3 regions of the Bacillus nitratireducens genome follow, and region 3 is predicted to be linked to each of the others. Evidence: a T-box and tRNA genes for the amino acid it is inferred to sense, from the RefSeq annotation. Region 3 holds a T-box; the other regions hold tRNA genes.

Region 1 (17,072 bases), on a different contig from region 3:
TACATTTGCCTCTCCAAAAGTTGGAGATATCGCCTTTCGAAATTATTATAAACTGCAAGTAGCTAGTAGCTTTCGTTTCGTCAACTTATTCGATGTCGTTCCACTTCTCCCTCCCCGAAACATAAATTTTAATGATCGTGATTGGGAATATGCACACGTTCATCACAACATGACATTTACGAAAAATACAAAATCCATTATAAATAATCATTCCATTACAACATACAAAACATGTCTGACTTCTCATTTTTAACCAGTAAACAATTGGAAATTGAATATTTATATACTATAATAAATCTATGAAATGACTTTCGGATGAGGGGACCTTACATGCTAAAATTTTTCTTTGCACTTTTTCTTATAATAATTTTTTCGTTTACAGGTTTCTTTACATTTTCATACTTTGCGACAGGGGAATATGGTGGAACAGGTATAATATATACCACTATCCCATTTCTTTCTTAAGCAAAATAAGTAAAACGAGCTTAATCTCATTAAGCTCGTTTTATTTTTCTAAGCAATCGTATTCTTGATTTAAAGGTGAATAAATAAAAGCCCCTTCAAAAGGGGCTTTTATCTAAAACAGTTTAACAGTATTACCAATTCCCCAAATTTCATTACTGTACTGCAAAATTGTTCGATCACTCGCAAAATGCCCAGATTGTGCAATGTTCAAAATCGACATTTCCAGCCATTTCTGCCTATTTTCATAGGCCCTTCCGACAGCTTCTTGTCTTTCAGCATATGGGCTAAAATCCCGAAGAACGAAGTATTCATCGTTTTGAATAACGAGAGAATCATAAATCGCTTCAAATTCAGCTCCCGACTGTGCAAAGAAACCATTCGTTAACTGATCTACTACTTTTTTAATATGCATATTATGGTGATAATAATCACTTGCACGATATCCACCATTTTGATAGTAATGAAGAACCTCATCTGCCGTTAAGCCAAAAATGAAGCAGGCATCATCACCGACCCTGTCTTTTATTTCAATATTAGCCCCATCTAACGTTCCGAGTGTGATTGCACCATTCATCATGAATTTCATGTTACCTGTTCCCGATGCTTCTTTACTCGCAGTTGAAATTTGTTCACTTACATCTGCCGCCGGGAATATATCTTCAGCTAAAGAAACTCGGTAGTTTTCTAGAAAGATAACTTTCATAAACTGACTTACGTACGGATCATTATTTACTTTTCTTGCAAGCTCATTTATTAATTTAATAATTTTCTTCGCATAATAATAGCCAGGTGATGCTTTCGCTCCAAAAATAAAAGTACGCGGGTAAAATGAAAAACTAGTATCCTCTTTTAAACGGTTATACAAGTATAAAATATGAAGAACATTTAATAATTGTCGTTTATAGGCATGTAGTCTTTTCACTTGCACATCAAAAATAGAATTTGGATCAATCGTGATCCCCATTTTATTATGAATGCGCTCCGCTAAAATAATCTTACGCTCTTGTTTTACCCCTGCAAGCATTTCTTGGAAACTAACATCGTGTTGAAATGTTTGCAGAGCTTGAAGCTTAATCGGTTCTTTCTTCCACTCTGTTCCAATCGCTTCCGAAATAAGATTCGTCAGCTGCGGATTCGCCTTCATTAGCCAGCGCCTATGAGCAATTCCATTCGTTTTATTATTAAACTTATCTGGATAAAATTCATAGAACAATCTCATTTCACGCTGCTTTAAAATTTCTGTGTGGATTTTCGCTACACCATTAACGCTATGGCTACCGACAATCGCTAAATGAGCCATTTTCACAAGGTCATGCGCAATAATGGCCATGTCCTCAATACGCTTCCAATCGTACGTATAACGGTCCCAAAGCTCATGACAGAAACGTTCATTAATTTCTTCAATAATCATATAAATTCTCGGTAATAACGGTTTAAAAATGTGAATTGGCCATTTCTCAAGCGCTTCTGATAACGTCGTATGATTCGTATAGGAAATCGTCTGCGTTGTTATGTGCCAAGCTTCTTCCCATGTCAATTTTTCTTCGTCTAATAAAATACGCATAAGTTCTGGAATTGCTAGAACCGGATGTGTATCGTTTATATGAATCGCGATTTTTTCATGTAACTGACGAAGACTACCGTGTCTCTCCCTGTGCATACGAACGATATTTTGCAAACTTGCTGATACGAGGAAATATTGTTGTTTCAAACGAAGTATTTTCCCCTCATCATGCGTATCATCTGGATATAAAAACTCCGATACAGCCTCTGTTTCACGCTTATATTTCAAAATATCTTTACAATTTTGCGGGAATGGAACTGGCTCCGCATTCCAAAGTCTGAGCGTGTTTACAGTACTTGTTTCATACCCTATAACTGGTACATCATATGGTACTGCCATAATAACTTCTGCATTTGTATGCCTGAACTCTAAACGCCCATCAATTTCTAGCGGTTCAACGTTTCCGAAATAACTTACTTCTACAGCTTGATCATACCTTCTTACTTCCCAAACATTTTCATGAAGAAGCCACTGTTCTGGAAATTCTACTTGATAGCCATCAACAATTTTTTGATCAAACAGGCCATGCTTATAACGAATACCACAGCCATGTCCTGGTAAGTTTAAAGAAGCAAGCGAGTCGAGAAAACAGGCTGCTAATCGTCCAAGCCCACCATTTCCAAGTCCTGCATCTGCTTCAACTTCTTCTAACTCGTGCAAAGAAATTCCAAGTTCAGAAAGCCCCTTTTCACATACATCCCTGATACCTAAGTTTAATATGTTGCTTCCAAGCAAACGCCCGAGTAAAAATTCAATGGATAAGTAATACATTTGCTTTTGGTCTCCAGACCGATAACTTTCATTCGTTGCAATCCATTGACTATTCATATACTCACGTACCATATGACCAAGCGTATTATACTGATCACGAGTTGTAGAATCTTTGAAACTTTTCCCATACATCGTTTCTAATTTTTCTAGAAAAGCGGATTTGAAACTTTCAACATGAGTAAACATTTATTCACCACCTCAATGTTATTCCATGAGACTTTTATACAATTTCTTGTACGCAAGAGCCGATTTCCCCCAGCTATAATCTTCAGTCATCGCTTGCTTTACAAGCCTATCCCATACCGGTTTATCTTGATAAAACTCAATTGCACGAAGAACTGTATGTAACATGTCATGTGCATTAAAGTTCGTAAAGCTAAAGCCATTTCCAATTCCAGTTTCTTCATCGTAAGAATGTACAGTATCATTTAATCCGCCTGTTTCTCTTACAATTGGAATCGTACCATATGCTAGTGCAATAAGTTGTCCAAGGCCACACGGTTCAAACAGCGATGGCATTAAAAACAAATCGCTTCCCGCATATACTTGGTGCGCTAACTCTTCATTAAATCCGATATATACTTTTACCTTTTCTGGATACTCGTATGCCATCCATTCAAAGAACTGCTCGTATTCAGAATCGCCTGATCCCAAAATAATACATTGTACATCTTCTTCCATTATTTCACGGAATACAGTACGTACTAGATCAAGCCCCTTTTGCTTCGTTAATCGTGTTACCATCGAAATAACTGGCGTATCTTCTTTTTCTGGCAAACCAAAATAACGCTGCAATGCACGTTTATTTTCATTCTTTCCATCTAATGACTCTGCACTATACTGAGCAGTAATATACGAATCTGTTTCTGGATTATATACGCTCGTATCAATTCCATTTACAATGCCACTAAGCTTATTGTTATTCTTTCGTAACAATCCATCTAGCTTCTCACCGAAAAACTCATATTGAATCTCTTCTTTATATGTCGGGCTAACCGCTGTAATTTGGTCAGATGCGATAATACCGCCTTTCATAAAGTTCACGTTTCCATAAAACTCAAGCTGTTCACTATGAAAATATTCATGACCAAGCTCCAGTAAGTCGTACATCACTTCAGGAGGAAATACACCTTGGAACTGCAAGTTATGAATCGTATATACTGTTTTAATATGCTCATATAACGGGTTATCTTGATACTTTTCACGAAGCAAGAAATTAACCATAGCTGTGTGCCAATCATGGCTATGAAGAACATCTACTTCGAAATCAAGATGCGGAATACACTCTAAAACTGCTTTTGAAAAATAAGAAAAACGCTCCCCATCATCATAATGACCATATAGAGAATCTCTCTTAAAATAATATTCATTATCTATTAAGTAATACGTAATCCCATCCTGCTCACCTTTTAAAATCCCGCAATATTGGTTTCTCCATCCAAGAGGAACGTTAATTACTTTATGAAGCGTACATCCTTCTCTTAGCTCTTTCGGGATAAGACTGTAGTTCGGAAGTATAATGCGAACATTCACTCCTAATTTTTTTAATTCTTTTGGGAGCGCTCCTGCTACATCAGCTAGACCTCCGGATTTAATAAACGGTACACATTCTGATACTGCAAATAAAATATTCACCTGTTGTTCCACTGCACGAAAAGCGTATACATCACAAATCGCTCTTCTTACAGCTTCCTCCCTTCGAGTTTTCATGTAGAGTAAAACCATAATTAGTGGGGGTTTTCTAAATCCCCCACTAATTATGTACCTGCTATTTACGAATAACTATTGATTGTACTATTTTGTACACTACCTTTTTCTACAACATATGGCTCATCAGCACTTCCTTTTAACACTACGCCGTCGCCAAGTTTCACGTCTTTATCAATAATAACACCGTCTATTATACAATTATCTCCAATTTTACTCTTTTGCATAATAATGCTATTACGAACAATTGAACCTTTTCCAATTTTAACAGAACGGGAGATAACACTATTTTCTACTTCTCCTTCAATAATACTGCCGTTTGCAATCATTGTATTTTTCACGGCTGCACCCTTCAGGTAACGAGTTGGTGGTTCATCTTTTACTTTCGTAAAGATCGGTGCTTCTTTCTTAAATAATTGCTTCCAAATAGAAGGCTGCAAAATTTCTAAGCTATGTTTATAGTAACTTTCAATCGAATCAATAATTGCTACATATCCTGTATGCTCATACGTAGCAATATGCAGTGATTTTCCGCGCTTTTCTCTCACTACATCAAATAAACTATATTGCTCCACATCTTTATATGTCTCAAATAAATCTAGCAATAATTGTTTCTTTAACACATATGTTTGAAGCGAAACCCCTTCATGACAAACTTCAGTAATATCTGCAGACGTATGTATATGTCGCTTTAGCACCGCTTGAAAATTTAACGCTGTTACAAGATGGCTATTCGTAATAACAACATACTCTTCTCTGCTTCTTAGAAAATAATCAATATGTCTTCTAAAATGTGCAAAAGATCCAAATTCGTCATGATCACATTGGCAATTCGGTGGGAATAAAAACAGGCCATCACGCTTTCTATCTAAATCCCACTGTTTTCCTGAACCGACATGATCCATTAAAGAACGATTTTTATGACTTGTAAAAACCGCCACGCTATGAATATTAGAATTCACCATATTTGAAAGCATGAAATCAATGAGTCGGTAACGGCCTCCAAACGGTAACGCCGCTAATGAACGATGCCCTGTTACTTTCTTTAAGGAAGGAAAACTTCCCGTTGCATTAATAATTCCTAACATTTTTTCTCCCATTCATTTCATCCCCCTTTTCTATTTTCCTTCAGCAATTAGTACTACATCGTCAACATTTTTTTCTGGGCGAATTATTGTCCCATCTTCAATAACCATTTCTGATCCAACAATCGCTCTTTCAATCACAACGTTTTTACCAATCTTTGCCCCAGGCATAACGACAGAATCGATTACCATACTACCTTCTTCTACCGTTACTCCTTGGAATAAAACAGAATGCTTCACGTCCCCTTCAATGACGCATCCTTCATTAATAAGTGATTCTTCTACTTTTGCCTGTTCTGCAATATATTGAGGCGGCTCGTTTGGATTCACAGAATAAATGCGCCAATTACGATCGTTCAAGTTCAACGATGTTTCATCACGAAGTAAATCCATATTCGCTTCCCATAAGCTTTTCACCGTTCCAACATCTTTCCAATATCCTTCAAACGGATACGCCATCAACTTCTTCCCTTCATCTAATAGAAGTGGAAGTACATCTTTTCCGAAGTCATTACTAGATTCAGGATTTCTTGCATCCATCTCTAAATATTCTTTTAAAATAGCCCAGTTAAAAATATAAATTCCCATTGATGCAAGGTTACTTCTTGGAAATTGCGGTTTCTCCTCAAATTCAACAACTTCCATCTCTTCATTTGTATTCATGATGCCAAAGCGACTTGCTTCATCCCAAGGCACTTCAATAACAGAAATTGAAACATCTGCTTCTTTCTCAATATGGTAATCTAGCATTTTACTGTAATCCATTTTATAAATATGATCGCCTGATAAAATAAGGACATATTCTGGTTCGTACTGACTTAAATAGTTTAAGTTTTGATAAATAGCACTTGCCGTACCTGTATACCACTTCACCCCTGAAGACTCCGCATAGGGAGGTAACACAGTGACTCCACCGTTTACACGATCAAGATCCCAAGCATTTCCGATTCCAATATAATTATGAAGTTCTAGCGGTTGATATTGTGTTAAAATCCCCACCGTTTCAATACCGGAGTTTGCGCAGTTACTTAACGTAAAATCAATAATGCGATATTTACCACCAAATGGAACAGCTGGCTTAGCTAAATTTTTTGTTAATGCACTTAAACGACTACCTTTTCCCCCTGCTAGTAACATTGCTACGCACTTTTGTTTTTGAGCCATCTTGTTTTTTGCTCCCCTTTCTCGTCTTCACTGGTCGTAATATGGATACGCCAAATGGTGGAATTGTAATTTCTACATGTGCCGCTTGATTATGATACGGTTCTAGAACTGCCTTGAGACGTTTCTTATTCACTTGCCCCGATCCGCCATATTGCTCAGCATCACTGTTTAAAATTTCGTTATAATACTCGAAATCTGGTACACCTACTTTATAGTTTTCATATGTAGCTTTCGTAAAATTACATACGACAACTAACGCATCTTCTTGCTTATCCCCTTGGCGAATAAACGAGAAAATACTTTGCTCATTATTATTAGCATCAATCCACTGAAACCCTTCAGGCGAGTGATCTAACTGCCAAAGTGGTTTTGAACGCTTATACAATGCTATGAGCTCTTTAAAGTAATCATGCATATTACGATGCATTTCAAAATCATGTAAATTCCAATCTAAATCTTCAAGATCTTTCCACTCATCAAATTGGCCAAATTCTCCACCCATAAAGAGTAATTTCTTACCTGGATGAGTAAAGAAATATCCATATAATAAACGAAGTTGGGCGAACTTATCCCAGTACTCTCCTGGCATTTTATTTAATAACGACTTTTTCCCATGAACGACTTCATCATGAGAAAGTGGCAATATGAAGTTTTCAGAGTGAGCATATAGTAAAGAGAATGTCATTTTCTCATGAATGTATTTCCGGTACTCTGGTGCACATTCCATATATTTCAGCACGTCATTCATCCAACCCATATTCCATTTATAATTGAATCCAAGTCCACCCTCATACGTTGGAGCTGTTACAAGCGGCCAAGCTGTTGAATCTTCTGCTGTCATAAGAAACTCTTCATCTTCTGCAAACACAGCTTCATTTAACTCTCTTAAGAAAGAAACAGCGTGTTCATTACTTTGCTCTTTTCCTTCTTTATTCCAGTACAGCATATTCGCAACTGCATCTACCCTGAAACCATCAATATGGAAATACCTCATCCAAAATAATGCATTTGAAATTAAGAAATTACGTACTTCTCTCTTCCCTAAATCAAAATTAACAGTTCCCCATATCAGGTTTTCTTGTACATCTATATCTTTATATTCATAAGTCGGTGTCCCATCAAACAAATATAAACCGTGAGCATCTTTACAAAAATGCCCCGGCACCCAATCTAAAATGACACCGATTCCATATTTATGACATTCATCGACAAAATACATCAAATCATGTGGCGTGCCGAATCTACTTGTTGCTGCATAATACCCTGTTCCTTGATATCCCCAAGAACGATCATATGGATGCTCAACAAGCGGCATAATTTCAATATGTGTAAATTGATGTTCCACCACATACGGAATGAGCTCCTCGGCCATTTCTCTGTAAGAATACAGAGCGCCATCTTCTTTCTTTTTCCAAGAACCGAAATGTAATTCATAAACTGTCATCGCTTCTTTATAAATCGATTTTTTCTTTCTCTTACGAATCCAGTTTTTATCATTCCATTCATATCCCTCTATATCAAAAACTACAGATGCCGTATTTGGTCTTACTTCTGCATATACTGCGTAAGGATCTGCTTTTAAAATAACGGAACCGTCCATCGTTTCAATCGCATACTTGTATATCTCATTCTCTGCAATATGCGGTACAAACAAGGACCAAATCCCCTCTTCTGTCACTTGTAGCATCTTATGTTGCTCATAATCCCATTCATTAAAATCTCCAACAACACTCATTGCTTTCGCATGAGGAGCCCATACTGTAAATCGTACACCTCGCATCCCATCTTCCGTCACAATATGTGCCCCAAAGATGTTATAACTGTCATAGTACTTTTCTGTATGAAACTCATCTCGTTTCACTTCTTCACAATTTATTACATCCAATATGTTCACCTCACTAAGATGACAGAAATTTTTTACTCTTTATCATTTCTGCGAAAAACTGAAATATCCTTGTTATTTTTTAAAAAATATTCGTTTTTTTCTTTAATTTCGCTTAAAATATTCAAATTTACTGTGTAAAATATCGAATTTTGACGAATATTCATTGCAAACGCTTCATTCCCTACTAGTCTTTCATCCTATTATTTATTTCTCAACCTTTATTTCATTAGATTTATCCTATTTTACTCGCTATTTATCACTTAAAATCGTAACAAAATAATCTGTCATAAAAAAATGTTTCTCAACATTATTTGTCACAATTTTCTTGAAATGGAAAATTCATAAGCATATACTTGTTCTCAATAAAGAACATCAATCCTTCGCCAATATAATTCATACTGAAATGCTATGTTTACTCTATTCATATTCCATGCGAACGTTTGATGAAAATTTAAACTAGGGGGCTTTCTTATGTCATTAAAACAAAAAGTAGGAATGGGATTTGTCACAGCCACACTTGGCTTATCCCTTACATTCGGTGGTGTATTCGCCTATTTCAGTGATTCTGAAACATCGAATAATTCATTTCAAGCTGGAACACTAGACCTTTCTCTTAATCCAAGTGTAATCGTTGATGTGAAAGATTTAAAGCCTGGTGATTTTATTGAAAGAAATTTCAAGCTTGAAAACAAAGGAACATTGGATATTGCAAAAGTATCACTCGAAACATCCTATGAAGTTACAGATGCAAAGCAAAACAATGCTGGTGAAGATTTAGGTGAACATATCGTCGTAAAGTTTCTAGTTAACGATGGTAAGCCATCTAATCCAAATGATGATCACGAGGTTTTATGGGAAACAAAACTATCAGAACTAAAAACTATGAAGCCTGAGGATGTAGCTACTTCTCTAGAACGTCATAACTTAATAGATGGTATTAAATCTGATAAAACGGATTACTTACACGTTCTATTCTCATTTGAAGATAATGACCAAGATCAAAATAAGTTTCAAGGTGATTCTTTACAACTAAACTGGACATTCAATGCAGAACAAACAAAAGGTGAAGAGAAATAATCTTATTTTTTCTCTATTAAAAAACACAAATTATCGGAGGCTTATACATGAAAAAGAAAAATCGTTTTGTTACGGGAATTGTAACGGCTGGCGTTCTATTTTCAACAGCTCTTCCTTTCAATGTTCTTGCTAAAAGCCCTATTAACCAAATTGACTTATCAAATGCTCATTCTTTACTATCAAAACTTTCCAAAGGAGAGCGCCTGGCATTACAAACATTGGATGCCAATCCTGGCTTTACTATTTCACCAGATATTAATACAAGTAGTTCTGAACCAGTAAATATCATTGTAGAGTTTCAAACTGCACCAGTAAAAATTAATGAATTGAAACAAAAAGCAAAAGGATTGCAGGCTGCTCCTGAAAATATAAAGGCACGTATTGATCAAGAGCATGAAGAATTCCAAGAAGGATTAAAACACCTTCACCAATTCAGCCCATCAGTGAAATCAGGAAATTTCCAGTCTGTACAAATTAAACGCTCTTATAAACATGCGATGAACGGCGTGGCGATGACATTACCAGCTAATACAGTTGAAGAACTGTTGCGAATTGGCGTCGTAAAACGTATTTGGAAAGATTACGAAGTAAAATTAAATTTACCGAAACAAGCTGAGCAAAAAGCACCTCAAAAACTAACTGATAGCATTCCGCAAATTGGGGTAGATAAGTTACATAGCGAGGGCATTACCGGAAAAGGAATTAAAGTCGGAGTATTAGATACAGGTATTGATTACAATCACCCTGACTTAAAAGATGTGTATAAAGGCTATCGCGCAAAACCGGGTGAAGATTCTAGTAAGGTAGACCCAAACTCTGTAAAAGGTTGGGACTTTATTAATAACGATGCAGATCCGATGGAAACAACTTATACAGAGTGGCAACAATCTGGCGCTCCTGAATTTGATAATCGTGGTTCTTCCTTCTACACAGCACACGGTACTCACGTAGCAGGTATCGTTTCTGCTCAAAAGAAAAATAAATCAGATTCAGCAGTAAAAGGTGTTGCACCTGACATTGAACTGTATAACTATCGTGTACTGGGTCCTTATGGAAGCGGAGATAGTTCTGGTATTATTGCTGCAATCGATAAATCTATTTCTGACGGTATGAATGTCATTAACTTATCGTTAGGTGACGATAGTAACAATCCGCTTGATCCAACATCTATCGCTGTTAATAACGCAATGCTTTCCGGTGTTGTTACAGTCGTTGCTGCTGGTAACTCTGGTCCAAATCCAGCGACACTCGGATCACCAGGTGCTTCTCCATTTGCTATTACAGTTGGGGCAAGCGATAGCTCTATTTCCTTACCGAAACTATCAGGTCATGCTGGACAATTACAATTCCCTAACCTAATTTTATTCGGCAAAAACTTCACTGATAAAATAGAAGATTTCAAAGGACAATCTCTCCCTATTGAATCTGTAGGAATCGGTACTCCTGACGAGTTTAGTAAAAAGGATGTAAAAGGAAAAATCGCACTCGTTGCACGTGGCACACTCTCATTTGATGAAAAAATCGTTAATGCGAAACAAGCTGGTGCAAAAGCCGTTATTATTTATAACAATGTGGACGGAGAAATTCCTTTCTACATTGGTGAAAGCACAAAATACATTCCAGCCTTCCGCCTAACGAAAGAAGATGGCGAAAAACTAAAAGCTCAAATTGAACAAGGCAGCACATCCTTAACTTTCGATGAAATCAATTACATTCAAACAGAAGGTGATCACCTTGCAGACTTTAGCTCACGTGGCCCTGTTACATCGAATGATGATATTAAACCTGATATTACAGCGCCTGGTGTTGCGGTACTTTCAACAGTACCTGAATATATTAACGACCCACAAGAGGGTGAAAACTATGATGTTTCCTATGAGCGTATGCAAGGAACATCCATGGCGTCTCCACATATCGCTGGCGTTGCTGCTCTTATTTTGCAAGAACACCCAGAATACTCTCCATTCGATGTAAAGGCATCTCTTATGAACACAGCTGATGATTTAAAAGAAAAGTATTCCGTATATGAAGTTGGAGCTGGACGAGTAGATGCTTATAACTCTGTTCACACTGAAACAAGTTTTAAAGTGTTAGATACGACAAAAACAGTTGTAAATGATGAAGTGATTGAAGTACCAGAAGAAACTGGATCCATTGCATTCGGGAAGTACTATCAAAAAGACGGGGAATCTATTGAACAAAAACGAAAAATTAAAATTGAAAATCGCAATAAACAAGAGAAGAAAGAATTTAAAACAGAAATTTCTTATACACCAGCATCTTCTGCTATTAACGATGCTACCGCAAACGGTGTAAAAGTTTCTACTTCTGAAATACTTACGATTGATGCTGGTAAATCAGATGAAATTGAGGCAAAAATTAATATTCCAGCTGGTGCAAAACAAGGCCGATATGAAGGATATATTCATATTACAAACACGAAAAATAAAGAAGAAACGTATCAAATTCCGTTCTCTATTCGTGTATCAGAGCCTGGTATTGAAAATGCACTATTATCAAGAAAAACAATCTCAACTGATACATCTACATTCAATCCATACCGTGAATCATATGTTCACGGGGCATTCCAATTAAACAGCGAACTTGAAACGTTAGATCTTATTGTGAAAGACTCAAAAACAAATAAAGCGCTCGGCTTCATTGGAACATTAAACACGAGTGAACTAAAAACGGATGTGTATTACTACTTAGATTCATTCTTTAACGGCAGAGTGTATCCTTTTACAAATGATCCTGCAAAACCAATTGGTGATGAGAAAATCGACTTACCAGAAGGAGATTACACAATTGAATTTGTTGGCTATGATAAAGCCGGGAAAGCACGTGTGAAAGGTGATTATGTCGTAATTGATAATACACCGCCAGAAGTGAAATTAACTGGATTACAGCCTGGTATTTATGAACTAAATGAAGAAAACTATACAGTAGAAGACGGTAAAAAAGCACTATGGATTAAAGGAAATGTATATGATTCAAACGTTGACTACTTAAAAGGAAAAGGATTAAACATTACGCAAGAGGCTAACGGAGTTATGTACTATGACTATTCTCCATACTTGCATAAGTTTTTACCGATTACTGAAAATGGTGACTTTAAAGTTGGTATTACACCTGACTCCTTCAGAACGGAAGGCACAATGAACACAGGCGTGTATATTTTCGATTATGCAACTGCAGGCCCTGACTATCCAAGCGGTGTAAATAACTATTGGTTTATCCCGCAAGGTACTCAATATGCAAAAGCTAATTATAATAAAAAAGAATTATATAAAAATGATGAATTCACTGTGACACTAGATGCTAAACACGTAAAACAATTTGTTGCTGGAGAATTTAACGTAAAATTCCTAGAGAAGAACTTCAAATTTGCAAATGCGAAATTGAATCCTGCTTTTGAAAAACTCCTTTCTGAAAAAGGGGTAACGGCAAAAGTAAATGAACCAAAACTAGAAGAAGGTTCTGTTACAGTAGGCGGAGCTATTGATGATAAAAACTTCGCTGGATTAGACGGTGATTTCCCATTCATTGATGTAACTTTCAAAGTAGAAAATGATGAATTTTATGAAGCAAATGCTCAATTAGATTTACCAGTATTCGTTTACTGGAAACAAGGTGAATCAGAGCCAAACAGAATGCGTGTACTGCAAGATCAAACATTCTCAGTTATGTCTTTAAACTCACTAGTAGAAGGAAATATTAAACCTGGTGCATTCGTAAATGAACGTGGATATTTAGATGAAAAGTTCGATTATACGAAACTTGGCGTAAAAGTATATGCAACTGATTCTTACCGTCATAAATTTGAAGGCTCACTAGATAAATACGGATACTTCAAATTAAATGGACTTCCTGTTAATAAACGTGACTATAACTTATTCGTAGAAGTCCCAGGGCATTTAACAAGCCGCCTAACAACGAAATTAGGCACTGAAAAAGATGGTAAGCTGCTTGGCCAATATTATTATGCACGACCTGATGAAAACCTTGCAGGTGATGTAAATGGAGATAAAGTCATTGATATTAAAGATGCTGAAATTATCGCTAGCAACTATGGTAAAAAGGGAGTATCTGTAAAAGACGGTGACCTTAACAAAGATGGTATTGTCGACGAAAAAGATATTCGTTTCGTTGAAAAGAACTTCTTGAAAAAAGGTCCAGATGCATCTAAATCACAAACACCTGTTGAAAAATCAAAAAGCGGTACACTTGCAGACATTTTAAAGAAATTAGGATTAGCGCCTAAAAAATGATAAAGTGAAACTTTAATCAGTGGGGGTTTTGTTCATCCCCCACTGATTATTAGCCTTCACCAATCGGGCTTTTACGGGCAGTTGATCCCCCACCTAACTTCTTTGCTTTCGCTGCATTTTGAGGTGGGGGTCTTACTGCCCGGCAAATAGCGGGATAATAAAGAGCACTCTATATAAAATAGAGTGCTCTTTTCTATAAACGACCCTGATCCAGCAAAAGGGGTATATTGGGGATATACAAGGGAAACCGGAAAAGGAATTTATATTAAATTATATAAAAACTCAGAGGTAGGAAGCAGTTTCCCGCCTCTGAATTATTTAGCAATTATTATAGTACTGGTGCCATTGTTTCTTTTAATACTTTTACAGAATGAGCGAACTTCACTTTTTCTTCTTCGTTTAATTCAAGTTCTACGATTTCACGTACACCTTGGCGGTTAATAACAGCTGGAACACCTACGTAAGCATCTTTCTCACCATATTGGCCTTCAAGGTATGCAGATACAGTTAACACGCTGTTCTCGTTGCTTAAGATTGCTTTAGTTACACGAAGTAGTGACATACCGATTCCGTAGTAAGTTGCACCTTTACGCTCAATGATATGGTAAGCTGCATCACGTACATTTTCAAAGATTTTATCTAAATCTTCTTGGTTGTATTGTTCGTTGTTCGCTAAGATTGTTTCTAGTTTTTGTACACCTACAGTAGCGTGGCTCCATACTGGAAGTTCAGTGTCACCGTGCTCACCAACGATGTAAGCATGAACGTTACGTGGATCTACATCTAAGTAGTCACCTAACATGTAACGGAAACGAGCAGAGTCTAAAGTAGTACCAGAACCGATTACGCGCTCTTTCGGTAAACCAGATTCTTTCCAAGTTACGTAAGTTAAAATATCAACTGGGTTAGTTGCGATTAAGAAGATTCCATCGAATCCGCTATCCATAATACCGCGAACGATTTGTTTAAAGATCTTTGTATTTTTCTCAACTAAGTCTAAACGAGTTTCGCCTGGCTTTTGTGGTAATCCAGCAGTGATAACAACTAGATCTGCATCTTTACAATCTGCATAGCTACCGCTCCAAACTTTTGTTGCTGCTGGAGAGAATGGTACCGCATGGCTTAAGTCCATTGCTTCTCCTTCTGCTTTTGCTTCATTAACATCTACTAATACGAATTCTTCAGCTACACCTTGGTTAATCATTGAGTAAGCATAACTACAACCTACAGCTCCTGTTCCTACTAATACTACGCGATTGATACCTTTTTTCATGTTAATTTCCCCTTTCAATTGTTTACATCTATTTTTTTATTATTGTTTAAGTAATTAATTAAAATACTAATTTAATGTTGTTTAACTTCTTTACATTCATATTGTAGCATGGATTATTGTGAATTACTTCACAAATTATGACCTAATTGTGAACTTTTTCACATAGAGTGTAAAGTTATTGGATTAGGTGTGGAATCCATACCAATTTAGGGGTTTTGTTTAGATTGTGAACGTGGATAGTTCCGTTTTTATCGGTAAATGAAATTATATAGACGATTTTTGGAATATATCCACCGTAACTCAAAATATATCAACGATTCGATGACCTTTTCACACTCCATCGCTCTCTCCTTTCTATTAGTTAGACGATTCAAATAGAAAAAAGTATACAAGAAATCCATAAAAAAAAAGCAGACTATCCAAAGTCCACTTTTACACAACAAAAAAGAGATAGCAGATTATGCTATCTCTTTTAGTATGACCCGTACGGGATTCGAACCCGTGTTACCGCCGTGAAAGGGCGGTGTCTTAACCACTTGACCAACGGGCCAGTTCTGGCAGAGAAGAAGGGATTCGAACCCTCGCACCGCGTTCGCGATCTACTCCCTTAGCAGGGGAGCCCCTTGAGCCACTTGGGTACTTCTCTATAATATGGCTCCGCAGGTAGGACTCGAACCTACGACCGATCGGTTAACAGCCGATAGCTCTACCACTGAGCTACTGCGGAATAATTATGGTGGGCCTAAATGGACTCGAACCATCGACCTCACGCTTATCAGGCGTGCGCTCTAACCAGCTGAGCTATAGGCCCATAATTGAAAAGCGGGTGAAGAGAATCGAACTCTCGACCAGAGCTTGGAAGGCTCTTGTTTTACCACTAAACTACACCCGCATTAAATTGAAAATGGTGAGCCATGAAGGATTCGAACCTTCGACCCTCTGATTAAAAGTCAGATGCTCTACCAACTGAGCTAATGGCTCATTTTGAAAGTGGTGCCGGCTAGAGGACTTGAACCCCCAACCTACTGATTACAAGTCAGTTGCTCTACCAATTGAGCTAAGCCGGCTTGCGACTTCAAAATGGTGGCTCGGGACGGAATCGAACCGCCGACACGAGGATTTTCAGTCCTCTGCTCTACCGACTGAGCTACCGAGCCTTTATGTAAAAAAAATGGCGGTCCCGACCGGGGTCGAACCGGCGATCTCCTGCGTGACAGGCAGGCATGTTAACCACTACACCACGGGACCATTTGGTTGCGGGGACAGGATTTGAACCTGCGACCTTCGGGTTATGAGCCCGACGAGCTACCGTACTGCTCCACCCCGCGATGATATAATATTTAATTTAGAAAAAATGGAGGAGGTAGAGGGATTCGAACCCCCGCGCGACTCTCGCCGCCTGTCGGTTTTCAAGACCGATCCCTTCAGCCGAACTTGGGTATACCTCCGAGATATAAACTTCCAATGGTGGACCTTGTAGGACTCGAACCTACGACCGGACGGTTATGAGCCGTCTGCTCTAACCAGCTGAGCTAAAGGTCCTTTATGGTAGCGGCGGAGGGGATCGAACCCCCGACCTCACGGGTATGAACCGTACGCTCTAGCCAGCTGAGCTACACCGCCATAAATAATATTCAAATAAGTGGAGCCTAGCGGGATCGAACCGCTGACCTCCTGCGTGCAAGGCAGGCGCTCTCCCAGCTGAGCTAAGGCCCCGTGTTTTTGGGAAAATCGGGAAGACAGGATTTGAACCTGCGACCCCCTGGTCCCAAACCAGGTGCTCTACCAAGCTGAGCCACTTCCCGTTAAT
Region 2 (4,126 bases), on a different contig from region 3:
TTCGTGCAATCTTAGAAAGATGGCAATATATGATGCAACTAGAAGATAGGAAAGAAGAGGTTCTTCGTCTTATTGGTGAAAAGGGGAAACTAACCGAAGAATTGCGTCGTCATATTGTTGCTGCAACAAAACTTCAGGAAGTAGAAGATTTGTATCGTCCTTATAAAGAAAAAAGAAGAACGAAAGCTACAATAGCTAAAGAAAAGGGATTAGAACCGTTAGCTGAGTGGCTATTGTTATATAAAAAAGAAAATCCAACAGAGAAGGCTATGGAATTTGTTGATGGAGAAAAAGAAGTGGAATCCGCAGAGGATGCGTTGCAAGGTGCGCAAGATATTATCGCGGAACTTGTTTCGGATAATGCGTCATATCGTAGTTGGATTCGGAATACTACTTTCCGAAAAGGGATTATGTCTTCATCTGTAAAAGATAAAGAAAAAGATGAAAAGAATATATATGAAATGTATTATGACTATGAAGAACCGTTGCAAAAAATAGTGCCGCATCGAGTGTTAGCGATGAATCGTGGTGAAAAGGAAGATGTATTAAGAGTTTCTGTTGTTACACCGACTGAGGAAATTAATCAGTTTTTACATAAAAAAATGATTCGTGATGAAGCTTCTAAAAGTGCACACTATGTACAATTAGCGATTGAAGATGGATATAAACGATTAATTCAACCTTCAATAGAAAGAGAAATTCGTAAAGAATTAACAGAAACCGCTGAAGAACAAGCGATTCATATTTTCTCTGAGAATTTACGTAATTTATTATTACAGCCTCCAATGAAAGGGAAAGTTGTGCTAGCGGTAGATCCGGCATATAGAACAGGTTGTAAATTATCAGTAGTAGATGATACAGGGAAAGTTCTTAATATAGATGTTATTTATCCGCATCCACCTGTTCGTAAATATGAGGATGCAAAAAAGAAAGTTCTTTCAATTATAGATAAATATCAAGTTGAAATGATAGCAATTGGAAATGGTACAGCTTCTAGAGAAACGGAAGAATTTATAGTAGATGTACTACAAAATGTAAAACGGGATGTATTTTATATTATTGTAAATGAAGCGGGTGCTAGTGTATATTCAGCATCTGATTTAGCTCGTGAGGAGTTCCCGGATTTACAGGTTGAAGAAAGAAGTGCCGTTTCTATTGGGAGACGTCTACAAGATCCGCTTGCTGAGCTAGTGAAAATTGACCCTAAATCTGTAGGGGTAGGACAATATCAACATGATGTATCACAAAAAAGATTAAATGAATCGTTAACATTTGTGGTAGAGACAGCTGTTAACCAAGTTGGCGTTAATGTAAATACAGCTTCAGTTGCGTTGTTACAATATGTTTCAGGATTATCAAAAACAGTTGCAAAAAATATTGTAGCTAAGCGTGAGGAAGATGGGAAATTTACGAAGCGTACTGAATTAAAGAAAATTCCTCGTTTAGGTGCGAAAACATATGAACAATGTATTGGATTTTTACGTATATTAGAAGGGGCGAATCCGTTAGATCGCACAGGGATTCATCCAGAACAATATAAAAATGTTGAATTGCTATTAAAAAGTCTAGGGTTATCAAAGAATGATGTAGGTAAACCGAACTTGCAGAAGAGTTTAGAGGGAGTAGATGTTTCTAAATTATCTCAAGAGACGGAGATTGGCGAGCCGACTTTGGTTGATATTATCGATGCTTTAATTAGTCCAGAACGAGATATGAGGGATGAATTGCCAAAACCACTTCTGAAAAAAGGGATTTTGAAATTAGAAGATTTAAAGCGTGGTATGGAGTTAGAGGGAACGGTTCGTAATGTTGTTGATTTCGGTGCCTTTGTTGATATAGGTGTAAAGCAAGATGGCTTAGTGCATATTTCTAAACTCAGCAAACAGTTTGTAAAGCATCCGTTAGATGTTGTATCCGTAGGGCAAATTGTAAAAGTATGGGTAGATGATATTGATACGAAAAAGGGTCGTGTTGCATTATCGATGTTACCAATTGAATAGTAAGTAAAGAGAGCAGATGAAACTGCTCTCTTTTTATGGATAGGAAAGTTTCGTTGATTATGAGCTTTGATGTATTTTACTATAATAAAACCAGCATTCATTTAGTAATTTGATTTGATACCGGTTTTTTTCGAAGTATGCACGTTGCATTTGTTTCTTTAGCCACGTAGGCATAGGAATCCCTCCTTGTTTAATCCTGCTCTCAAACATCTCTTCTTAATTAGTTAAAGAAATATTGATGAGAGGTTGGTGAGTGGATTTCTATCAATGCTTTATTTTTAGAAATCACGCTTCTTGAATGAGGATGGGTATATGTACTATTTAATATATGTATAGGAAGGGAGAAAAGTGTAAAAATATTTTTTGTTTAGGAGGAATGAGGAATGGATGAGCAAGAAATTCAGTGGTTAGTGGAAGAGGTATCGTTACAATACTTTGGGATGCCGTTTTTACATAAAGCGATGTTTAATAGTAGGTTACGTACAACTGGTGGGCGTTATCTATTGAATACTCATAATATAGAACTGAATTATCGATATTACGAAATGTATGGCAAAGAAGATTTAGTCAGGATTGTTAAACATGAACTTTGTCATTATCACCTACATATCACAGGAAAAGGGTATAAGCACCGAGATAGAGATTTTCGTGAGTTATTAAAGAAGGTAGGGGCACCCCGTTTTTGTAAACGAATGATTAATGAAGAGAAGAAGGAAACAAAAGTTTATACGTATGAATGTACGAGATGCTCACTTCAATATGTAAGAAGGCGTCAAATAAATACACAAAGATATGTATGTGGAAAGTGTAGAGGGCAACTAAAACTGGTAGTGAAAACATCTTGACAGTGAAAACGCAATCCAGTATATTATAAACATGTCACGTTTGCACAAGATGTTGTGAAAAAACCTCTTGACTTACGGTGATAATTTTTATAAGATACAAATTGTCTTCATTATTCCGCAGTAGCTCAGTGGTAGAGCTATCGGCTGTTAACCGATCGGTCGTAGGTTCGAGTCCTACCTGCGGAGCCATACAGAGAAGTACCCAAGTGGCTCAAGGGGCTCCCCTGCTAAGGGAGTAGATCGCTAACGCGGTGCGAGGGTTCGAATCCCTTCTTCTCTGCCATACATACTGGCCCGTTGGTCAAGTGGTTAAGACACCGCCCTTTCACGGCGGTAACACGGGTTCGAATCCCGTACGGGTCACCACTTCGGAGGATTAGCTCAGCTGGGAGAGCACCTGCCTTACAAGCAGGGGGTCGGCGGTTCGATCCCGTCATCCTCCACCATATAAATTATATAAGTAATATTATCGCGGGGTGGAGCAGTACGGTAGCTCGTCGGGCTCATAACCCGAAGGTCGCAGGTTCAAATCCTGTCCCCGCAACCAAATGGTCCCGTGGTGTAGTGGTTAACATGCCTGCCTGTCACGCAGGAGATCGCCGGTTCGACCCCGGTCGGGACCGCCATTTTAACTTCTGCTATATAGCAGTTGTTTTTTATTGGACATTATGGTACAATAACATTTGTCTTTGAAAAGAAGATAAGTATTTCGATGGGCTATAGCCAAGCGGTAAGGCAACGGACTTTGACTCCGTCATGCGCTGGTTCGAATCCAGCTAGCCCAGCCATTTACGAGCCATTAGCTCAGTTGGTAGAGCATCTGACTTTTAATCAGAGGGTCGAAGGTTCGAATCCTTCATGGCTCACTTTTGTTTTTTCCGCGCGGTCGTGGCGGAACGGCAGACGCGCTAGGTTGAGGGCCTAGTGGGGGAAACCCCGTGGAGGTTCAAGTCCTCTCGGCCGCATCAAAAAATCTTTTTAAAAAAGTACTTGCATTTGAAAATGTAGTATGATAAGATAATTGAGTCGCCAAAAGACAACGAAGAAAAAACATCATGAATAAGCGCCCGTAGCTCAATTGGATAGAGCGTTTGACTACGGATCAAGAGGTTAGGGGTTCGACTCCTCTCGGGCGCGCCATAACGGGAAGTGGCTCAGCTTGGTAGAGCACCTGGTTTGGGACCAGGGGGTCGCAGGTTCAAATCCTGTCTTCCCGACCACGCGGGTGTAGTTTAGTGGTAAAACAAGAGCCTTCCAAGCTCTGGTCGAGAGTTCGATTCT
Region 3 (6,614 bases):
TCTTGCTGGTAGTTCTCTAAAATAGCTGCAACTGTACGTCCAATTGCAAGACCAGATCCATTTAATGTATGAACATGTTCTGGTTTTCCGTTTGGCTCACGACGGAAACGAATATTTGCACGTCTCGCTTGGAAAGCCTCGAAATTACTACAAGAAGAAATTTCACGATATGTGCCATAGCTTGGAATCCATACTTCAATATCGTATTTCTTCGCTGCTGTAAAGCCTAAATCTCCTGTACACATGCTCATAACGCGATATGGCAACTCTAATAATTGTAACACGCGTTCTGCATCATTTGTTAATTTTTCTAACTCTTCGTAAGAATCTTCTGGTTTCACGAACTTTACAAGCTCAACTTTATTAAATTGATGTTGGCGAATTAAACCACGTGTATCGCGACCAGCAGAACCTGCTTCAGAACGGAAGCAAGAGCTAAATGCAGCATATCGTATCGGTAATTGCTCTTTACTTAAAATCTCATCACGATGCATATTCGTTACAGGTACTTCAGCTGTAGGGATTAAGAAATAATCTTCGCTTTCAATACGGAATGCATCTTCTTCAAACTTTGGAAGTTGTCCTGTTCCTGTCATACTTGCACGGTTTACCATATAAGGAGGTAATACTTCCTCATATCCATGCTCGTCAGTATGAAGATCAAGCATGAAACTAATTAAAGCACGCTCTAATCTTGCACCAGCACCTTTGTAAAATACAAATCGGCTTCCTGTTACTTTCCCAGCACGTTCAAAATCTAAAATCCCTAAATCTGTAGCAAGATCCCAATGTGGTTTTGGCTCAAAAGTAAATTCTTTCACTTCTCCCCAATTACGTGCTACTACGTTATCATCTTCTGTTTCACCTACTGGAGCAGATTCATGAGGGATATTTGGGATAGATAGCATTAATCTCTCTAAATCTTCTTCAACTGTACGAAGCTCATTATCAAGATCTTTTACTTTTTCTCCAACCTCACGCATTTCTAGAATTAGAGCTTCCGCATCTTTCTTTTCACGCTTTAATACTGAAATTTGTTGAGATACTTCGTTACGTTTACTTTTTAGTTCTTCTGTTTGAACAAGTAGCTCTCTTCTTCTCGTATCAAGTTCCTCAAAGCGACCAAAATCTGTTAAATCTTCGCCTCTATGCTGTAATTTTGCTTTTACTTCTTCAAAATTCGTACGTAAAAATTTAATATCAAGCATTATATACTCCTCCTTTTATTTTATAAAACACAAAAAACTCCCGTCCCTATACAAAGGGACGGGAGTTAACCCGCGTTGCCACCCTAGTTGAAAGCATTACCGCTTTCCTCTCAAGTAGAAATAACGGCTCTTCACCGGGAATGTTTACTAATCCAAAGATATTCCACATTCCATTCCAGGATGGATTCACAAACTGTTTCTATCGATTTCCACCAACCATCGACTCTCTATAAGAAACGACATCTGTTACTACTTCCTATCAACACGCTTATTTTATAAAATTGTTACCATCAATTTACTATAATCTTATACAAGTTGCAAGTTACTTATACAACTTTTTTCATTTTCGCTTCTTTTACCATTTCTACGAAGTATGCTGTTACACGATGATCGTCCGTTAATTCCGGATGGAAAGAAGCAGCTAAAAACGGCCCTTGCCTTACCGCTACCATTCGATCGCCATGCGTAGAAAGTACTTCCACATCATCAGCTACATTGACAACATACGGAGCACGGATAAATACACCAATAAAGTCTTCCCCCACACCTTTCATTGAAAGCGCAGCTTCAAAGCTATCTTTTTGACGTCCGAACGCATTGCGCTCGACTGTAATATCCATAGCACCAATATGTGATTCTTCATAGCCAATCAATGTTTTCGCAAGAAGAATCATTCCTGCACATGTACCAAACATTGGTTTACCAGACTTCGCAAATGTACGAAGGGGCTCCATGAAAGCATACTTATCAATAAGACGGCGCATTGTTGTACTTTCACCGCCTGGTAAAATAAGACCATCAATCTCTTCAAGTTGTTCTATACGCTTTATAACCACAGCTTCTGCACCACTTGCTTCAACTGATTTTACATGCTCACGAACTGCACCTTGAAGACCTAGTACACCGATTTTCACCATTTTAAAGAATCTCCTTTAATTACCATCCACGCTCTTGCATGCGTTGTTCTGGTAATAACGTTGAAATTTCGATACCTTTCATTGCATTACCTAATCCTTTAGAAAGGCTTGCAATTAGTTCGTAATCTTCATAATGAGTCGTTGCTTCAACGATTGCACGTGCAAATTTCTCTGGGTTCTCTGATTTGAAAATACCAGATCCAACGAATACACCATCAGCACCAAGTTGCATCATTAACGCTGCATCTGCTGGTGTTGCTACACCACCTGCTGCAAAGTTTACAACTGGCAGACGGCCAAGGCGTTTAATTTCAAGTAGTACTTCATAAGGAGCACCAGTATTTTTTGCATATGTCATTAACTCATCTTCACGTAGACTTGCAACTTGACGGATTTCTGCATTGACTTGGCGCATATGACGCACTGCCTCTACAATGTTTCCTGTTCCTGGTTCACCTTTTGTACGAAGCATAGATGCACCTTCTGCAATACGACGTGCAGCTTCTCCGATATCACGGCAACCACATACAAACGGAACTGTGTAATCACGTTTATTTAAATGGTATACTTCATCAGCAGGAGTTAATACTTCACTCTCATCGATATAGTCTACCCCTAATGATTCTAATACACGTGCTTCTACAAGGTGACCGATACGGCATTTTGCCATAACCGGAATTGACACAGCACCCATAACTTCTTCAACAATTGTTGGATCTGCCATACGAGAAACGCCACCTGCTGCACGAATATCTGCAGGTACACGCTCTAGTGCCATAACAGCAACTGCGCCTGCCTCTTCTGCAATCCTTGCTTGCTCAGCGTTAATTACGTCCATAATAACGCCGCCTTTTTGCATTTCTGCCATTCCACGTTTTACACGTTCTGTCCCTGTTACATTTGTCATGTACAAAAACCCCCCTAGGTGAATTGCTTTCCCCGTTAAAGAAGAAAATTAAGAATACTCTTACATTCTACCACTAACTATCTGATGCTTGTCCACTACTTTTTCATAAAGTCGGTATGAAAAATAGGAATAAGAAAAAGCTCCTACAATGAGGAGCTTTTAAAACCAACCTTTTACTGTATCGACAGCACTATTCCACATACCACTAAAGAAAGAACCAATTCCGCGCATAGAACGTGTAAACCAACCTGCTTCTTCTACTTCAGATTTTGTTACAAGATCAACTTGCAATGATTTTCCTGATAAAAACCCAGGATCATTACCATCTTTTGGCGTTATAACCATTTGACCAAGTGAAACTCCCTTTTTAACAGGTGCTTCTTGTCCCTTATTTCCTTCTTTGAATTCTGTTTTATAAACGTCTTTACTTCCTTTTGGCACCGGAAGTGAAACAGCTTGTTTCGTTTGAACTGCTACATCTTTATCTTTCGCATTTTCCACTCTTACTGTTTCTTTTCCTTTGACCGAAGAACCTTTTTCATACATTTTCTTCATTTCAAAATTAGCAAAGCCGTAATCATATAATTTCTTCGTCTCATCAAATCTTGCTGTATGAGAGTTTGTTTTAATAACTACAGAAATGAAACGCATACCATTTCTTTCAATCGTACCAGTGAAACAATCTCCTGCTTCTGGAGTTGATCCTGTTTTCAGGCCATCTACGCCTTCATATTCCTTAATTAACCCTTTTAACATCCAGTTCCAGTTAGGCATTTCGATTCGATCCGGAGTACCTTCACGGAATACTTTTTTTGAAATCTTTGCTATGTCTAATGTTTTAGGGAAATCTTGAATAAGACGTTGTGCTAAAATTGCTACATCTCTCGCAGACATTTTATTTTCTTCATCTGGAGTTGTCCCTTCAGGATGGTGCCCTTTTAAATCCTTGTTCGTTAAGCCCGTAGAATTTACAAACTTATAATTTTTTAATCCAAACTCTTTTGATTTATCATTCATCATTTTTACAAAGTCTACTTCTTTTCCAGCAACTGCTTCAGCTAACGCTATTGTTGCACCATTAGCAGAATAAATTGCCATTGCTTCGTATAACTCTTTTACTGTATACGACTCACCGTTTCGTAGAGGCACATTCGATAATGAACGATCTTGCGAAATGTTATACGCATATTCAGAAACCTTAACTTTTTGATCCCATTTTAGTTTCCCTTTCGCAACTGCCTCGTTCACTAGGTATTCACTCATCATTTTTGTCATACTAGCAATTGACAATAACTCATCTGCATTTTTTTGATATAAAATCTTCCCAGAATTCGCTTCTACTAAAATTGCCGCACCTGCTTCAATGTTTAAAGCGGCTCCTGTTTCTGCTGATGCATTGCTATATGGTACAAGCATGCTACAAGCTATTGTAAGCACTGTTACCAACGCAATGAATCTTTTGCAAAACATACCTTTCACTTTTGCTACCCCCAATATCTATGTACTCACATAACCGTTATTCTAACATAATCAAAAAAAAATAGACAGAGATATCAAATCTCCGTCTATTTACATATAAGACATTATAATGAGTAGTTTGGAGCCTCTTTTGTAATCTGCACATGGTGAGGATGGCTTTCACGTAAACCAGCACCCGACATACGAATGAATTGCGCATTCTCACGTAAGAATTCTAAATCTTGCGCTCCGCAGTATCCCATACCTGCACGTAATCCACCAACTAATTGATGAACTGTATCTGCTAAAGGTCCTTTATATGGTACTCGTCCTTCAATACCTTCTGGAACAAGTTTTTTGTTTCCTTCTTGGAAGTAACGATCTTTACTTCCTTTTTCCATTGCTCCAACAGAACCCATTCCACGGTATACTTTAAATTGACGACCTTGGTAAATTTCAGTTTCTCCAGGGCTTTCAGCTACACCAGCAAACATACTACCTAACATAACAACGTGTGCCCCTGCCGCTAAAGCTTTAACCATATCACCAGAGTACTTAACACCGCCATCTGCAATAACCGGAATACCGTGTTTACGAGCTTCAGTCGCACAATCATAAACTGCTGTTAATTGTGGTACACCAACGCCAGCCACAACGCGTGTTGTACAAATAGAACCTGGTCCGATACCAACTTTAACAACATTTGCACCAGCTTCAATTAATGCTTTTGTTGCTTCAGCTGTAGCAACATTTCCAGCGATAATGTTTAATGATGGATATTTCGCACGAACCTCTTTTACTTTTTCAATAACACCATGAGAGTGTCCATGAGCTGTATCAAGTACAATTGCATCTACGCTTGCTTTTACTAATGCATCAATACGAAGCATAGCATCCGCTGTTACACCAACTGCTGCTCCAACTAATAAGCGTCCTTGCTTATCTTTTGCAGAGTTTGGAAATTCAATTACTTTTTCAATATCTTTTATTGTAATAAGCCCTTGTAATACACCGTTATTATCAACGAGAGGGAGCTTTTCAATTTTATACTTTTGTAGGATCTTTTCAGCTTCTTCCAGTGTAGTGCCAACTGGAGCTGTAATTAACTGTTCTTTTGTCATTACGTCAGAAATTTTGATTGAGTAGTCTTGGATGAAACGCATATCACGGTTTGTAATAATACCAACTAATTTTCGCTCATCTAAATTATTTACAACTGGCACACCTGAGATACGATATTTTCCCATAAGATGTTCTGCATCGTATACTTGATGTTCTGGAGTTAAAAAGAAAGGATCTGAAATAACGCCGCTTTCAGAGCGTTTTACCTTATCAACCTGCTCTGCCTGTTGTTCAATAGACATATTCTTATGAATGATTCCTAAACCACCTTGGCGAGCCATTGCAATGGCCATATCAGCTTCTGTTACTGTATCCATTCCTGCACTAATTAACGGGATGTTTAGCTGTAAGCTTTCAGATAAAACTGTTTTAACACTTACTTCTCTTGGTAATATATCTGACCTTGCTGGTACAAGTAATACATCATCAAAAGTCAAACCTTCTTTAACAAATTTAGATTCCCACATAATTGTTCCCCCCATGATACCAGAAATTATTATTAGTAGCTTATCAATTGGTTAAAATACTGTCAAGGACGTATATATATGTTAGAATTTTTAGACAATAAAAGGAGCGTAATATATGCATCATACATCTTGTGCTTGGCAGCAATTAAGTTTCTTCTTTTCATCTCAAAATGTACAACATTATCTTGCCCGTTGTTATGAAAAATCCTCGATTCAAGATGCCGAAAAAAAAAGTTTTGAAAATTGTTATCCATTTATTTATTACTTGGAACACGGTAAAAATTATTATGAATTATATAAGACAGCTCCATTTTCCATTCAGCCAATGTTGCTATTTTATGGAATGGGCCAACTTTTTAAAGCCTGTCTATTAACCATTAATCCAAACTATCCAGAATCAACAACTGTTTTAGCACACGGGGTGACGACCCGTAAGCGAAAAAAACAGGGATATCAATTTTTAGAAGATGAAGTGAAAATACAGAAAAATGGACTATTTACTCATGCCGCAGAACAACTGTTTCACATGAAACAC

What was found. A T-box is a leader RNA that pairs with one kind of tRNA and senses whether it is charged. The one in region 3 lies ahead of serS (serine--tRNA ligase), so its partner is inferred to be a tRNA-Ser.
Region 1: it encodes a tRNA-Ser, which carries the amino acid that the T-box ahead of serS (serine--tRNA ligase) is inferred to sense. The anticodon was not compared.
Region 2: it encodes a tRNA-Ser, which carries the amino acid that the T-box ahead of serS (serine--tRNA ligase) is inferred to sense. The anticodon was not compared.

Annotation. Positions count from the first base shown of each region.
Region 1 is NZ_JAUMJO010000003.1:37-17,108, reverse strand. Features, by position in the region: gene Q3V31_RS11900 (lipase family protein) at 1-253, shown strand, start outside; gene glgP (glycogen phosphorylase) at 578-2,986, opposite strand; gene glgA (glycogen synthase GlgA) at 3,005-4,435, opposite strand; gene glgD (glucose-1-phosphate adenylyltransferase subunit GlgD) at 4,573-5,607, opposite strand; gene glgC (glucose-1-phosphate adenylyltransferase) at 5,626-6,756, opposite strand; gene glgB (1,4-alpha-glucan branching protein GlgB) at 6,704-8,641, opposite strand; gene Q3V31_RS11870 (CalY family protein) at 9,113-9,718, shown strand; gene Q3V31_RS11865 (S8 family serine peptidase) at 9,766-13,989, shown strand; gene Q3V31_RS11860 (L-lactate dehydrogenase) at 14,318-15,262, opposite strand; tRNA gene Q3V31_RS11855 (tRNA-Glu) at 15,741-15,812, opposite strand; tRNA gene Q3V31_RS11850 (tRNA-Ser) at 15,818-15,908, opposite strand; tRNA gene Q3V31_RS11845 (tRNA-Asn) at 15,915-15,989, opposite strand; tRNA gene Q3V31_RS11840 (tRNA-Ile) at 15,997-16,073, opposite strand; tRNA gene Q3V31_RS11835 (tRNA-Gly) at 16,084-16,154, opposite strand; tRNA gene Q3V31_RS11830 (tRNA-Lys) at 16,168-16,243, opposite strand; tRNA gene Q3V31_RS11825 (tRNA-Thr) at 16,254-16,329, opposite strand; tRNA gene Q3V31_RS11820 (tRNA-Phe) at 16,344-16,419, opposite strand; tRNA gene Q3V31_RS11815 (tRNA-Asp) at 16,435-16,510, opposite strand; tRNA gene Q3V31_RS11810 (tRNA-Met) at 16,514-16,590, opposite strand; tRNA gene Q3V31_RS11805 (tRNA-Ser) at 16,618-16,710, opposite strand; tRNA gene Q3V31_RS11800 (tRNA-Ile) at 16,728-16,804, opposite strand; tRNA gene Q3V31_RS11795 (tRNA-Met) at 16,809-16,885, opposite strand; tRNA gene Q3V31_RS11790 (tRNA-Ala) at 16,906-16,978, opposite strand; tRNA gene Q3V31_RS11785 (tRNA-Pro) at 16,994-17,067, opposite strand.
Region 2 is NZ_JAUMJO010000012.1:87,610-91,735, forward strand. Features, by position in the region: gene Q3V31_RS28055 (Tex family protein) at 1-2,000, shown strand, start outside; gene cmpA (cortex morphogenetic protein CmpA) at 2,058-2,174, opposite strand; gene Q3V31_RS28065 (SprT family protein) at 2,384-2,845, shown strand; tRNA gene Q3V31_RS28070 (tRNA-Asn) at 2,960-3,034, shown strand; tRNA gene Q3V31_RS28075 (tRNA-Ser) at 3,038-3,128, shown strand; tRNA gene Q3V31_RS28080 (tRNA-Glu) at 3,137-3,211, shown strand; tRNA gene Q3V31_RS28085 (tRNA-Val) at 3,216-3,291, shown strand; tRNA gene Q3V31_RS28090 (tRNA-Met) at 3,316-3,392, shown strand; tRNA gene Q3V31_RS28095 (tRNA-Asp) at 3,396-3,471, shown strand; tRNA gene Q3V31_RS28100 (tRNA-Gln) at 3,559-3,633, shown strand; tRNA gene Q3V31_RS28105 (tRNA-Lys) at 3,639-3,711, shown strand; tRNA gene Q3V31_RS28110 (tRNA-Leu) at 3,728-3,810, shown strand; tRNA gene Q3V31_RS28115 (tRNA-Arg) at 3,909-3,985, shown strand; tRNA gene Q3V31_RS28120 (tRNA-Pro) at 3,989-4,065, shown strand; tRNA gene Q3V31_RS28125 (tRNA-Gly) at 4,067-4,126, shown strand, end outside.
Region 3 is NZ_JAUMJO010000024.1:7,552-14,165, forward strand. Features, by position in the region: gene serS (serine--tRNA ligase) at 1-1,208, opposite strand, end outside; T-box leader at 1,260-1,480, opposite strand; gene pdxT (pyridoxal 5'-phosphate synthase glutaminase subunit PdxT) at 1,535-2,125, opposite strand; gene pdxS (pyridoxal 5'-phosphate synthase lyase subunit PdxS) at 2,145-3,032, opposite strand; gene Q3V31_RS30255 (D-alanyl-D-alanine carboxypeptidase family protein) at 3,192-4,502, opposite strand; gene guaB (IMP dehydrogenase) at 4,616-6,079, opposite strand; gene Q3V31_RS30265 (YaaC family protein) at 6,195-6,614, shown strand, end outside.